One region of the Peptacetobacter sp. AB845 genome, then DNA from elsewhere that is predicted to be linked to it. Evidence: riboswitches for the same ligand, from Rfam matches in the RefSeq annotation. Region 1 holds a riboswitch; the other holds the start of a gene.

Region 1 (7,946 bases):
TTCATTAACACCTGTAAGCTCTCCTAAAACTAAATACGCCCAACAAACTCCCATAGAAAGTCTAAGTCCAGAAAAAATCCCTGGAAGTGATGAAGGTAAAATTATGCTCCACAATAACTCTCTCGAATTTGCACCCAATACTCTTCCTGCATTTATAACCATCGGATCCACATCTAAAACCGCTCTCAATGTATTAACATAAACTGGGAAAAATGCTGCCAATGAAATTAAGAATATAGTAGTCTTATTTCCTACACCAAACCAAACCATAGCAATTGGAAACCATCCTACACCAGGAATCATTCTTATAATATGGATAAATGGATCAAATAATCTCTTAACCATTAAAAAATGCCCTGATAAAATTCCAAAAATCACACCTAAAACTGAGGCAATTCCAAATCCCCATACAACTCTGTAAAGACTAGCAATTGCATTTTCAAAGAACTTGCCTGAATATGCAGTTAGTTCCCGATTGCCAGTTACAAAGTCAACAAAACAATCCCAAACTCTACTAAGAGAAGGAAGTAAATATTCAGGAGTGTTCAATATCTTTGGAAGCACAATCCAAGAAATAATAAACAACCCCGGCACTATGAAATTAACAAAATCTATCTTTTTTTCTTTAGTCATTAAAATTTACTCCCTTCACTTAAATAAAATCCTTTTTAATATTTCCAAATTTAACTGTCTTTTTTAATATTTTCTAGCTTTATCTATATTTTTTACTATCTTTTCATCTTAGTATTTTCTAAGAAACTTAAATCAAACATAGCATCTATGTCTGGAACTTTTTCTATCATACCAAGTTCTTTCATTCTTTCAGCTAATTTTTTAACCTGTTCAACTGTTTCTGGAGTTATATCCCAAGAAAGCTCTATATTTTCAGTAGATTTTTCAAGGTATTTCTTTTCTGTACCAAATTCAGCTGCTTTATTTATCCATTCTTCTTTGCTTGCCATAAGGTGTTTACTAGCTTTAACGTGTTTATCAACTAATTCCTGTATCTTTTCTGGATTTTCCTTTATTTCGTCCTCAGTTGTTATCATAGCTGCATTTATATATCCTATACTATCATCATAATATGGGTATTCTAATATTTTTCCGTATCCTTCTTCAACAGCTATTGATGGATATGGCTCACCACTACAGAACGCATCTATTGAACCAGATGCAAGAGCCTGTCCCATATCAAAGAAGTCTATCTTTTTAAGAGTAACATCTTTATCTGGATCTAACCCAGCTCTATTTAACACTTCTAATAATAGTATATGGTGCATTGTACCTGGTACATAAGCTATAGTTTTTCCTTTTAAATCTTTTGTTGTGTTTATACCGCTATCTTTTCCTACAACTAATGCTGAGCATTTTTCAGTCATACTTGCTACTACTTTTATTGGTTCTCCTTTAGATGCTGCCATTATTGCAGTTACCCAAGTAGTTCCTGTAAAGTCTAGGTCTCCAGAAAGAAGTGCTGTTTTCATATCTCCTGGATTTGTAAATGGTTTAACTTCTAGATTTTCACTTTCATCAGAAAAATCTTCATAGAAGAAAGGCTGTATTGTCTGAGCAGTCTTCCAAGTTCCAACTGTCATGTTCTTAGCATCCGACGACTCAGTTTTTTTGCCACATCCTACCATACTTCCCGCTAATATCGTCGCAGAAAGTATCACGCTTAATAATTTTTTGTTCATATTTTCCTCCTAAAATATATATTTTTTTATTTATTACCAATTTTATTAATTGATTATTTTACTTTTACATCAAATCCATTTTTTAAAAGAGTCTCTTTTGATTTTTCTATATCCTGCCCATTCCAAGCATCCAAATACATAGTATTATCTCTAGGAATTGCTCCAATGTCGACAACTAAAGAATTTGCTCCACATCTAAGAGATTTTTCTGTAAGAGGGTGTATAATCATATCCTCTATCTTATCCTTTGAAAAAATTCTAAAAATAGCTGTAATCTGAGCTATTCTATTCTTGTCAATTTCTCCAAGTTTATATTTAGGCGTACCCTCAACTGCAACTCTCGGCATAATTCCTGATACCTTTGTTCCTATACCCAAAATTTCTTCCATTCTATCAGCAATTTCTTCATTTGTATGTTCTGGACCAATAGGCTCTAAATACTGAGATAAAATCATTCCTGAAGATATTACATTTTTCATAGCCTTTTCTCTTTCAGCCACATCAAAGTTAGTATCATCGCCTTCTCTAAATCTCATAGCTTCATACACCATTTCAAATCCAGCATCCTTTAGTTTTTCTGCTTCAATTGTAGCATCTGTTCCTGTATTTGCAGTTAATATAAAATCCTTATCTTTTCCATACCTATTATTTAAAATCTTTCCATATTTAACAAGTTTTTCTATATCAAAAAATTCAGTAGTTCTTAAAACTAACCAATCTATTCCCTGTTTTACAAATTTATCAGCAAGACTTAAAATCTGTTCTTCGCTTAGCTCATAAGATTTTTTATTATTATTCCATTTATCTCCTAATGAACAAAACTTACAATTCATCTTACAACTTGAATAATCTATTCCTATAGCAGCCCAAACCTTTCCTCTATTTCCTGTTACTTCTCTACAAACCTCATCTGCCCTATTTAAAATATCTTCAACTATTGGAGATTCCCGAGGTATGCTCAATAAATTTATTACATCATTTTTATCTATATCAAGTTTATTTTTTATCTTTTCTAAAGACTTTTCTATTTCTGTATTTAAATTAAATTCTTTACTTAAAATAATATTTTCATTCAAAACTTTCACCTACCACTTCCAAATTTATATCTCTTAACTTATTTTCATATTATCATCTAAATGATAATAATTTCCATACTTATATAATTTTACTATACTTTTTAAATTTATATTCAAATTTTCTATGATATTATTTATTATAACTATTATAAATTTTACTTATGAACATTTATTCTTTAAATATGAGTATTATTCCAAAATATAACTAAAGTTGTTTTTAGAATAATTAAATGTAAATTTAAAGCATTAAGTATATAATATGTAGTATAATAATATCTATACGTTTGATTATTTTGGGATAATATCATTAAAATATATTTAAAGATATTAACAAATGTAAGTAATATATTTTTAAATTAACGGACTAAATTTAACCGTTTGAAAAGGAGGAATTGTTTTGAGTTTCAATTATGTAAGAGAACCTGGCAATGGATTTACTCATTTATTTGGTGCTATTTTATCTTTTGTTGGACTTTTAGCACTAGTTATTAAAACTTCTATAGTAATGCCTACTCCATTAGCTATAACTTCTGTGATAATTTTTGGAATAAGTATGATTCTTTTATATACAGCTTCTACTGTATATCATTTGGTTATTTCTTCAGATAAAGTTATCGCTTGGCTGAGAAAAATAGATCACTCTATGATATTTGTGTTGATAGCTGGTTCATATGCACCATTTTGTATGATTTCACTAAATGGCAAAGGCGGATATGCTTTATTTGCAATAGTCAGCATTGCAGCTATTGCGGGTGTCTGCTTTAAACTAATTTGGTTTAATTGTCCTCGTTGGATTTCTACAATAATATATATCGCAATGGGTTGGGTTTCTGTAGCCCTTATAGTTCCACTTTATCATGCACTTTCACTTAGTGGACTTATGCTTCTTGTTGTAGGAGGATTATTCTACACAATAGGCGCTGTAATATATGCTACTAAACCAAAATTTTTAGAGTTTAAACATTTCGGTTTCCACGAAATTTTCCATATATTTATAATCCTTGGAAGTCTATGCCACTTCTTCTGTGTATTCTTCTATGTTTTATAAATTATTGTATTGATATTTTACTCTATACATTGATATAATTAGTTGATATGTCTATATAGATATATCAACTATTTTTTTATAAGGAGAAATATATGTCAAAAAAATTATCTAATAATACTCTATCAGCTTTTGCAACAGCTCTTCTTTGTACAGTTTGGATGGTTATTGCAAATGCGACAGGTCTTTTAGGTTGGGCTGGTTTTGCAGGATGTACAGCTTATTTTGCTGGACCTAAAAAAGGTGTGTCTGCTCTTCCACTTACTTTTGCTTGTGTTGGAAGTGGTGTGGCTTATGCATTAATATCAGTTCATTTAGGAAATCAGATAGACTTTGCCCAGATAGGCCTTGTATTTACATTTGTAACTACATTCCTTATGTGTGCAGGTGGAAAAATAGGTATAATCTCATTCGTTCCAGGGGCGTTCATGGGTTCATTCTCTACATTTGCTGCTGGTGGGGACTTTATGATAATACCTTCTATTGCAGCAGGTATAATATTAGGACTTTGCTGTGATACATTAGGCAAAAAATTATGTGCTATGTTTGGCTCAGAGGAATAAATACTTTAAAAAACAAAAAGAGATGTAACAGTTTTCTATTACATCTCTTTTTCATTGTTTTGTCTTTTGAATCTTAAATCTTAACTTTATATTTAATATTGATTTCGCACCACCAAAATCAATACTATAAACTCACTTAATATCTCCCGATTTTACTATTATTTAAATCAATTAATCTTATACTTATAATTTTATACTTTTAATATGAAATTTTATAGTTTATTTTTGATCCTTATCTGAATCTCCATTTACATATTTCTTGTATATCCCCATTACTACTCCACTAAGTGCAAATAGTGCTATAGCATTTGGTATAACCATTAAACCATTGAAACAGTCAGCTAACTGCCAAACTAATTCAACTTTTAATGTAGATCCAACTATTATAAATAGTATAACTATTAGTGAATATATTTTTACTGCCTTCTGTCCGAATAAATATTTTACGTTTATCCGTCCAAAGAAATGCCATCCAAGTATAGTAGAGAATGCGAAGAATAATAAGCATATTGCTATAAATAAATCTCCTCCACTACCAAAAGTATTTACGAAAGCTGTCTGAGTAAGTGCTATACCTTCTTTTCCTGAATCTAAAACACCACTAGTTAATATAGAGAATGCTGTTAAGTTTAATATTATGAAAGTATCTATAAATACACTGACCATAGCTGTTAATCCCTGTTCATGAGGGTTTTTAGCTGCTGCTCTTGCGTGTGCATGAGGTGTAGAACCCATACCAGCTTCATTAGAGAATAATCCTCTTGCTACACCGTAACGTATAGCTTCTTTTATAGATATACCAACTGCACCACCAAGTACTGCTTTTGGATTAAATGCTCCAACTATTATCATTTTAAAAGCTTCAGGAACTTCTGATATATTCATTCCTATTAAAGCTAAACTTCCTATTATATATACGAATGCCATTATAGGTACTATTTTTTCAACAACTGATGCCAATCTCTGTGTTCCACCTATAAACACAAATCCCGCTACTACAGCTATTAATAAACCAACTGTTATTGGAGGTATGTTTATATTTCTACTTGCAAAAACTTCTGAGAATGCTGCACCAATTGAGTTTGACTGAACCATATTACCCATAAATCCAAGTGCAAATATTATTAATACTGAGAATGTCGCTGCTAAGACTTTACCAAATTTCCCTTTAAATGCAGCTCTGATGTAGTATACAGGTCCTCCTGTTACCTCGCCATCTACAACTGTTTTATATTTCTGAGCAAGAGTTGCTTCTGAATAAATTGTAGCCATTCCAAAGAATGCACTAAGCCACATCCAGAATATAGCCCCTGGTCCACCAGAAAGAAGTGCTGTAGCTGCACCAGTTAAGTTGCCTGTACCAACCTGAGCTGCTATAGCTGTTGCTAATGACTGGAAAGGTGTCATTTCACCGTGTTCTTTCTTTTCACCATTTAACTTTAGGTTTCCGAACACTAATCTGAAGCCCTCTCCAAATTTTCTAACCTGTATAAATTTTAATTTGAATGTGTAGTATATTCCAACTCCACATAAGATGAATAGTAGTAAGAAATTCCATAAAAATCCATTTACGGCTACTACTATGTCTAATAGATTGTCTAAAAATAATTCCATGCGTTTACTCTCCTTTTCTTTTATTTTTGGAAATAAAAATAGAGCTGATATATCAGCTCCAAAAAATAAGAGTAGAACATTTGCAAACAGACTTTTAAAATTTAATCTGCCTTACTGCTCTGTCCTTTTGCCTGAGAGATTTGCAAACCAAGTTTGCGTACACCTTCGGCGCCCCTTTTTTGGAGACTCTCCAGAGTTCCTAATAGATTTTATTAATATTTATAAATACAACTTATCCATCTGCTTTTTATAATATCATCTATTTTATTCAATTACAATATATTTTTTAAATTAATTATAATTTTCAAAAAACACACATATTTTATTTTTATTTTTATAAAATATGTGTGTTTTATTGTTAATTTATTTATTTTTAGATGTATACAATTATTTTTTTTACAGTACTAAAAAATAATTGTATCTATATAAAGAGTTTCTATTTTTCTATACTTTTGTTTATTAAGCTACTAAATTATATTAGCTTAAAACTATTCTTTAAGTGTTCTCATTGCATTTAATACTGCTATAAGAGCAACTCCTACATCTGCAAATATTGCTTCCCACATATTTGCAACTCCACCAGTACTCATAAGCATTACTATTACTTTTACACCCATTGCAAATACTATATTCTGCCAAACAATTTTATTTGTTTTTTCAGATATTCTCTTAGCTATAGGTAGTTTTGATAATTCATCTGTCATAAATACTATATCACTTGCTTCTATAGCAGCATCAGATCCAACACCACCCATTGCTATACCTACATCTGCTCTAGCTAAAACTGGGGCATCATTTATACCATCACCTATGAATATTGTATTTCCTGTACTATTTTCATTTGCGATTTCTTCAAGTATTTCAACCTTCTGATTAGGTAGAAGTCCTGAATAATGTTTGTTTACTCCAACTTCTTTAGCTATTTTAGCTGCAGCAGCTTCATTATCACCAGTTAGCATAACTACATTTGTTATTCCAACTTTTCTCATTTCTTCTATTGCTCTTTTACTATCTTCTTTAACTTCATCAGATATTACTATACATCCTGCAAATTTTCCATCTACTGCAACATATACAGTTGTTCCGCTTTCTTCTATTTTTTTGTATTCTATATTTTCACTATCTAAAAGTTTAGAGCTTCCTGCAAGTATTGTTTTACCATTGTATAAAACTTTTATACCATGTGCTGCTATTTCTTCGTACTTGTCTATTTCACTTAATTTTACTTCTTCTTCAAATTTTTCATTATAGCTTTCCATTATAGATTTTGCTATTGGATGATTTGAGTTTGCTTCTGCAATAGCTGCATATTTTAATAACTCATCTTCTGACATTCCAACAGGATTTATTTCTGTAACCTTGAATACACCTTTAGTTATAGTACCTGTCTTATCAAGAACTACTGTGTTTGCTTTTCTTAAAGTTTCTAAATAGTTACTTCCTTTTATAAGTATACCGTTTTTAGATGCAGATCCTATTCCACCAAAGAAACTTAGAGGTATTGATAATACTAATGCACAAGGACATGAAACTACTAGGAATATTAATCCTCTGTATAACCAATCTCTAAATACAGCACCTTCAATAACTAGTGGTGGTATAAATGCTACAGCTAATGCCAATCCAACAACTATTGGAGTGTAATATCTACAGAATTTTGATATAAAGTTTTCTGTCTGAGATTTTCTACTTCCTGCATTTTCAACCATATCAAGTATTTTAGCAACTGTAGATTCTCCGTATTCTTTAGTTACTCTTACATAAATTAATGCGTTTGTATTTATTGTTCCTGATACAACTTCTTCTCCTGGTTTTACACTTCTAAGTACAGATTCACCAGTTATTGCAGAAGTATCAAGCATTGCTTCACCTTCTGTTACAATTCCATCTAGAGGTACTTTTTCTCCAGGTTTAACTACTATTACATCGCCTACTTCAACTTCTTCAGGGTCTA
Region 2 (7,946 bases), 520 kb from region 1:
AATGCTGGTTGCGTAATGGCAGATATGGCTAGCGAAAAGGCTGTTATAGAAATGAAAGAAAAATATCCTGAAGCATTAACAGTATGTTATATAAATTCAACAGCAGATGTTAAAGCTCATTGTGATGTATCTGTTACATCATCAAGTGCTTTAAAAATATTAGGAAATGTTGAAAATAAACAGATATTATTCTTACCAGATAGAAACTTAGGTGGATATATAGCAGAACACTTCCCAGAAAAAGAATTTATACTATGGGATGGATGTTGTACAATCCACGATAGAATAAAAGAAAGCGAAGTAACAGAATTAAAAGAAGCACATCCAGATGCTAAAGTATTAGTTCATCCAGAGTGTAGAAAAGAAATAAGAAGTATGGGAGATTTCGTTGGAAGTACTTCTGGAATAATAAAATATGCTACAGAAAGTGATTCTAAAGAATTTATAGTAGCTACAGAAGAAGGAATACTATACGAATTACAGAAAAAGAACCCTGATAAGAAATTCTATTTCCCAGGAGGAAATGGTGCAATACAGTGTGGTGACATGAAAAAAACTACATTAGAAAACTTATACAATACTTTATTAAATATGGAAAATGAAGTAATAGTAGAAGAAAATGTTAGAGTGAATGCATTAAATTCATTACTTAACATGCACAAATTATCAGAGGGATAAAAATCGAGGGATAAAAATGAAATTAGAAAAAGATGTTTTAATAGTGGGCAGTGGAGTAGCTGGGCTTTACTGTGCTCTTAATTTAGATCCAGAACTAAATGTAACAGTAATATCAAAATCAACTATGGATAATAATAATACATATCTTGCACAGGGGGGGATATCTACAGCTCTTGATGAAGCAGATATAAAACCATTTGTAGAAGATACTATGAAAGCTGGAAGATATGAAAATAGAGAAGAAGCGGTACAGGTTTTAGCTGAAGAATCTATAGAAAATATATCACAGATAGTTGAAGAATATGGTATGCCACTTGATATGGAAGATGGAAAGATAGATTATACAAGAGAAGGTGCTCATAGAGTAAATAGAATAGTTCACTGTAAAGATAATACAGGAGAAATAGTATTCAAAACTCTTTATAAAGCAGCTTTAACTAGAAACAATATAGAAATGATAGAAGATGCAACTCTTTTAGACATAATAACAGAAGATGGTAAATGTATAGGAGCTAGAGTTTTCAAAGACGGAGAAGAAGTTCATATATTTGCAAAAGATGTTGTTTTAGCTTGTGGCGGAATAGGTGGACTATTCAAAAACTCTACAAACCAGAGACATTTAACAGGAGATGGTATAGCCATAGCTCTTAAAAATGGAGTAGAGGTAGAAAATCTAAACTACATACAGATACATCCAACAGCATTCTATGAAGAAAATTCAAATGGAAGAAGAATGCTTATATCTGAATCTTTAAGGGGAGAAGGTGCACTTCTAAAAAATAAAGATGGAGAAAGATTCGTAGAAGAATTACTTCCAAGAGATGTTGTATCTCATGCAATATTCGAACAGATGAAAAAAGATGGTACAGATTATGTATATCTAGATGCTAGACATCTTGGAGAAGAATATTTAAAAAATAGATTTACATTTATATATAATGGATGCTTAGAAAGAGGTACTAATATAGGTAAGGACTTAATAAAAGTATCTCCAGCACAGCACTACTTTATGGGTGGAATCCATGTAGATCTTAATTCAAAAACTACTATGGAACACCTTTATGCTGTAGGTGAAGTAAGCTGTACAGGAGTTCACGGAGCTAATAGATTAGCAAGTAACTCTTTACTTGAAGGATTAGTATTCTCTAAAAGAGCTGCAAATGATATAAATTCACATATAAAAGATACAGAACTTGTTACTAAAGAATTACCAAATCTTGAGTGTTCTGTAGATGAATTAATGAAAGAAAATAAAATGAAAGTTATTGATGAAATAGTTAAAATTAGCGAGGATTTCGATTATGAATTATTTGATTGTAGATAAGATGATAAGAGAAGCCCTTATAGAAGATATTCCAAATGAAGATATAAGTACTAATTCTGTAGTTGGTGAAGAATCAAAATCTACAGTAGACCTTATATGTAAAGCAGATGGAGTAATAGCAGGGCTTGGAGTATACAAAAGAGTATTTGACATACTTGGAGATGTTGAAATAGAATTCTTTGTAAAAGATGGAGAAAAGGTTCAGAACAAACAGTTATTAGCTAAACTTACAGGAAGTACTAGAAATCTTCTTATGGGAGAAAGAGTTGCACTTAACTACCTTCAGAGAATGAGTGGTATAGCAACTATGACTAATAAGTTTGTAGAAAAATTAGAAGGAAGCAATACAAAACTATTAGATAGTAGAAAAACTATTCCTAACCTTAGAATATTAGACAAATATTCAGTTAAAATGGGTGGAGGAAACAACCACAGAATGAATCTATCTGATGCTGTAATGCTTAAAGATAACCATATAGGGGCTGCAGGTGGCGTTAAAGAAGCTATAGAAGCAGCTAGAAACTACGCATCTTTTGTTACTAAAATAGAGGTTGAAGTAGAAACTCTAGACATGGTTAAAGAAGCTGTAGAAGCTGGAGCAGATATAATAATGCTAGACAATATGGACATTGAAACTGCTAAAAAAGCTTTAGAGATAATAGATCATAAAGCAATAGTAGAATTCTCTGGAAATGTTACGCTAGATAATATAGAAGAGATTGGAAAAATAGGTGTTGATGTTGTATCATCAGGAGCACTTACTCACTCAGTAAAAGCACTTGATATAAGCATGAAAAACTTAAGAAATATATAATAAATTATATAAAAAAGATAGCTGTATAGGATTATTCTTATACAGCTTTTTTTGAAGGAGGCAAAATGAAATTTTCAGAGTATAAATATGAAAGACCTGATTTTGAAAAAATTAATACAAAAATAGTATCGTTAGTAAACAGTATGTCAGAATGTAAAAGCTTTGAAGCATTCGATAATAATATAGTAGAAATAAATAAAATAAGAAATCATGTAGAAAGTATGAAAACATTAGCTTCAATAAATTATAGTATAAACACACATGATGAAAGCATATCTATAGAAAATAAGTACTGGGATGAATATGGTCCAGAGTATAAAAAAATAGATAAAATATTCTATGAAGCTATTGTAAATTCAGACTTTAAAGAGGAAATAGAAAATAAATATGGAAGACATTTTTATAAACTTGTTGAATTTAGTTTAAAGGAATTTTCAGAAGAAATAGTTGAAGATTTAAAAATAGAAAATAAACTTTGCTCAGAATATACAAAATTGCTAGCATCTGCAAAAATATTATATGATGGAAAATACAATAATTTATCACAGATGAATAAGTATATGTTATCGGATAATAGAGAAGAAAGAAAAAAAGCTTCTGAACGGTTCTATAATTATTTTGAATCAATTGAAGACAAATTTAATTCTGTTTTTGAAGAATTAGTAAAAGTTAGAAATAGAATGGCTAAAAAATTAGGGTATGATGATTTTGTAGAATTAGGATATTTAAGAATGAAAAGAACAGAATACACTGAAAAAGATGTGGATAAGTTTAGAAAAGAAGTTAGAGAAAAATGGATTCCTCTTGTAGATGAGTTTAATAAACAAAAGAAAGAAAGACTAAACATTGATGAGTTGAAATATTATGACGATGATGTTGAGTATCCTGGATGGAATATGGAGCCTGTAACAGATTACGATGAAACACTAGAAGCAGCATCAAAAATGTATCATGAATTATCTAAAGAAACCGGCGAATTTTTTGACTTCATGATAGAAAATGGGTTTATGGACTTAGAAACAAAAGAATCTAAGGGATTTGGTGGATATTGTACATATATTCCAGAAATAAAAGCACCGTTTATTTTCTCTAATTTTAATAAGACTTTTGATGATGTGGATACATTGACTCATGAAGCTGGACATGCATTCCAGTTATATATGTCGAGAAATATAGATATGCCTGAAATAAATTTCCCAACTCTTGATTGTTGTGAGATACACTCTATGACTATGGAGCTTTTAACTTGGCCTTGGATGAAGTTATTCTTTAAAGATGATGAGGAAAAATTTAAAAGAACTCATATGGCAACGATTGTTAGATTGATTCCTTACTGCATGATTGTAGATGAATTTCAGCATATTATTTATAAAAATCCAAAGCTTACTCCAGAAGAGAGAAATTCAGAATGGAGAAGGTTAGAAAAAATATATACACCGTGGAAAAACTATGACGGAAATAAGTTTTTAGAAAAGGGATGTTGGTGGTTTAAACAAGGACATATATTTAAAAATCCATTTTATTATATAGATTATGCACTTGCGGAGGTATGTGCTCTACAGATTTGGAGCAATATGGAAGAAAATTATGATGAAGTTTTAGAAAATTATATGGAAATTTGTAGGGATGCAGGTAAAAGATCTTTTGTTGAAACTGTAAATGCAGGAAATTTAAAATCTCCATTTGAAGAAGGGTGTTTAGATAACATTATAGGAAAAATCTATAATTGGAGTGTTGGTAAGATAGACAGAAAGTAATTTATGCAACTTCATATAGTGCAGTTTAAATATTTACAATAGTTAAAGAATATTATGTTAAATATAATATAAATTTTAATATATATATAGAAAATAAAATAAAACAGATGAAAAAGCCAAAAAAATAAAAAAATATAACTAACAACCTTAAGAAAAATTCAAAGATGTAAGTGGTTAAAATCAAGTATATAACTAACTTTTATAAGTTATTAGAAAATAATGTGAAAAATATTTGAAAAAATAATAGAAAAAAATTAAAAAAAAGGCTTGATATTTGTATCGAAAATTTATATACTTAACTTAACAAATATAGAAACAAGCAAAAAAATATTTCTGGATGAAGCGTATAGGAGACTTCCTTAAATGGGGACCGAAGGTACAAACATCTACTATTTCCCAATAGTAAATGTGAATTTCTCAGGTGAATATACTATATAGCGGACAGATCTCTGAAAAAGAATTTTGACAGAGAAGACAAATTGGGAAATTTGTTTTCTCTGTTTTTTTGTTTAAAGTTTCTAGGATGAAAGAGAGTGTAATGATGTTTATAGTAACAAATAATTCTAAAATAAAGGATAGTTTTCCTGAAATGGATGTAAGACTTATTGATACATCTTACATAGGTGTTCTTGAAGAATGCAGAAAACATATTCACAAAGGATGTAGATTACTTTCACATCCGCTTTATGGAAGTGTTAAACCTAATGAAACTCCTTACAGAACAGTTATAATGGCTGATGGAGCTGGATTAGATTTTCAGTCAGTGGAACTAATAGAAGATGCTATAAATACAGCTTCTAAATTCCAAAATGATAAAGTAACTCCAAATTGGATAGAGAGTGTTATGGATGATTTTAGAGTTATAGACTTAGATATAATGACTAACACAATCTCGAGAATCCAGTATGAGTATTAAAAGAATAGTATTAGACGGTTAATTGGAAAACATTTACAGACATACCTGTATAACGGGAAAACATTTTTTAAGAAGTTGTACTAGTAATTACTATTCAAAATAATAATATTGTTTTAAATTTTGAATTTTAAATTAATAAAAGATTTATATTTCAATCAGGAGGATGACGAAATGGAAAATTTATATGACATAGTCATAATCGGTGGAGGACCAGCTGGACTAGCTGCAGGAATATACGGAGCTAGAGCTAAAATGAAAACTCTAATATTAGAAAAAACTAAAAATGGTGGACAGATAGTTATAACTCATGAAGTTGCAAACTATCCTGGATCTGTTGAAAATGCAAGTGGTCCATCTTTAACAGCTAGAATGGTTCAGCAGTGTGATGAATTCGGTGCTGAAATAAAAAGAGATGGTATAGTTGAAGTTCAGCTTGAAGGAGATATAAAAGTATTAAAAGGTGAAAGTGGTACAGAATATAGAACTAAAGCTGTTATAGTTGCAGCTGGTGCAAGCCCAAGAAAAATAGGATGCCCAGGAGAAGCAGAATTCACTGGTAAAGGTGTTTCTTACTGTGCAACTTGTGATGCTGACTTCTTTGAAGACTTCGAAGTATTCGTAGTTGGTGGAGGAGACAGTGCTTTAGAAGAAGCTATGTACTTAACTAAATTCGCTAGAAAAGTTACAATAGTTCACAGAAGACAGGGATTCAGATGTGCTAAGAGTATAGAAGAAAAAGCAAGAAAGAACCCTAAAATAGAATTCTTACTAGATACAGTAGTTGAAGAAATAAAAGGTGACGGAATACTAGAATCTGTAGTATTCAAAAATACAGTTACTGGAGAAACTCATGAATATTTCGCTGATGAAGAAGACGGAACAATGGGTGTATTCGTATTCATAGGTGTTATAGCTCAGACTGATTTATACAAAGGTATATTAGATATGGACGAACAGAACTACTTATTAACTGACGACCACATGAGAACTAACATACCAGGTGTATTCGCAGCTGGTGACTGCAGACAGAAACCTTTAAGACAGGTTGTAACTGCAACAGCTGATGGTGCAATAGCAGCAACTCAGGCTGAAAAATACATAGAAGAACACTTTGCTGAATAATAAGTAAAGATTAAATTTAAAAATTAAAATAATAAAAAAGCATATACTCTGGAAGCCTTTTGGCTTCCAGGTAAAATAAATAAAAAATTGGAGGAACAAAAAATGATGTTAGCATTAGACAAAGACACATTTGCAACAGAAGTATTAGAAGCAGAAGGATATGTATTCGTAGATTACTGGAGTCAGGGATGTGAACCATGTAAAGCTTTAATGCCAGAAGTACATGAATTAGCTGAAAAATATGCTGCAGGAATGAAATTCTGTGAAATGGATATAACAAAAGCAAGAAGACTTGCTATAAAACAGAAAGTTTTAGGACTTCCAACATTAGCTGTTTACAAAGACGGAGAAAAAATAGACGAAGTTACTAAAGATGATGCTACAATAGCTAACATAGAAGCTATGATCAAAAAATACGTTTAAGAGCCTATTATTAGCTTTTAATTAATTTATTTTAAAAGGTTAATTTTATACAAAATTTTATGGGAGGTGCGTTATGCGTCTTGAATTAGGAAAAATCTTTATAAAAGATGTTCAGTTTGGTGAAAAAACTGAAGTTAAAGATGGTGTTTTATTCGTAAACAAAGAAGAGATGCTACAGGAAATAGGTGGAGATGAACATATCAAATCAATAGATATAGAATTAGCTCACCCAGGTGAAAGCATAAGAATAACACCAGTTAAAGATGTTATCGAACCAAGAGTTAAGGTAGAAGGTAACGGAGGAGTATTCCCAGGTATCATATCTAAAGTTGATACAGTTGGTGAAGGTAGAACTCACGCATTAAAAGGTGTTGCTGTAGTTACAACTGGTAAAATAGTTGGTTTCCAGGAAGGTATAGTAGACATGACAGGAGAAGGAGCTAAATATACTCCATTCTCAAAATTAAACAACGTAGTTGTTATAGCTGAACCAGTAGATGGTTTAAGACAGCATGATCATGAAAAAGCTGTTAGAATGATAGGATTCAAAGCTGCTGCTTACTTAGGAAAAGTTGCTAAAGAACTTACTCCTGATGAAGTATCTGTATATGAAACTAAACCATTATTCGAACAGGCTGCAGAATATCCAGAACTTCCAAAAGTTGGATATGTTTACATGCTTCAGACTCAGGGACTATTACACGATACATACGTATACGGTGTAGATGCTAAACAGATAGTTCCAACAATACTTTACCCAACAGAAGTACTAGATACTGCTATAGTAAGTGGTAACTGTGTTTCTGCATGTGACAAAAACCCAAGTTATGTACACATGAACAATGGTGTAATAGAAGAATTATATGCTCAGCACGGAAAAGAAATAAACTTCATGGGTGTTATAATAACTAA

The links. A riboswitch is a leader RNA that binds a small molecule or an ion and turns the genes downstream of it on or off. The one in region 1 is predicted to bind glycine.
Region 2: another riboswitch for glycine. It lies ahead of ACK2WO_RS10495 (GrdX family protein); the one in region 1 lies ahead of ACK2WO_RS00835 (alanine/glycine:cation symporter family protein).

What each region holds. Positions count from the first base shown of each region.
Region 1 covers NZ_CP180001.1:187,191-195,136, forward strand. The annotation lists gene ACK2WO_RS00810 (ABC transporter permease) at 1-633, opposite strand, end outside; gene ACK2WO_RS00815 (aliphatic sulfonate ABC transporter substrate-binding protein) at 729-1,694, opposite strand; gene ACK2WO_RS00820 (radical SAM protein) at 1,748-2,779, opposite strand; gene trhA (PAQR family membrane homeostasis protein TrhA) at 3,168-3,818, shown strand; gene ACK2WO_RS00830 (DUF1097 family protein) at 3,911-4,378, shown strand; gene ACK2WO_RS00835 (alanine/glycine:cation symporter family protein) at 4,598-5,992, opposite strand; glycine riboswitch at 6,102-6,196, opposite strand; gene ACK2WO_RS00840 (heavy metal translocating P-type ATPase) at 6,481-7,946, opposite strand, start outside.
Region 2 covers NZ_CP180001.1:2,215,671-2,223,616, reverse strand. The annotation lists gene nadA (quinolinate synthase NadA) at 1-678, shown strand, start outside; gene ACK2WO_RS10510 (L-aspartate oxidase) at 695-2,002, shown strand; gene nadC (carboxylating nicotinate-nucleotide diphosphorylase) at 1,980-2,816, shown strand; gene ACK2WO_RS10500 (M3 family oligoendopeptidase) at 2,882-4,573, shown strand; glycine riboswitch at 4,911-5,016, shown strand; gene ACK2WO_RS10495 (GrdX family protein) at 5,112-5,489, shown strand; gene trxB (thioredoxin-disulfide reductase) at 5,661-6,611, shown strand; gene trxA (thioredoxin TrxA) at 6,717-7,034, shown strand; gene ACK2WO_RS10480 (glycine/sarcosine/betaine reductase component B subunit) at 7,108-7,946, shown strand, end outside.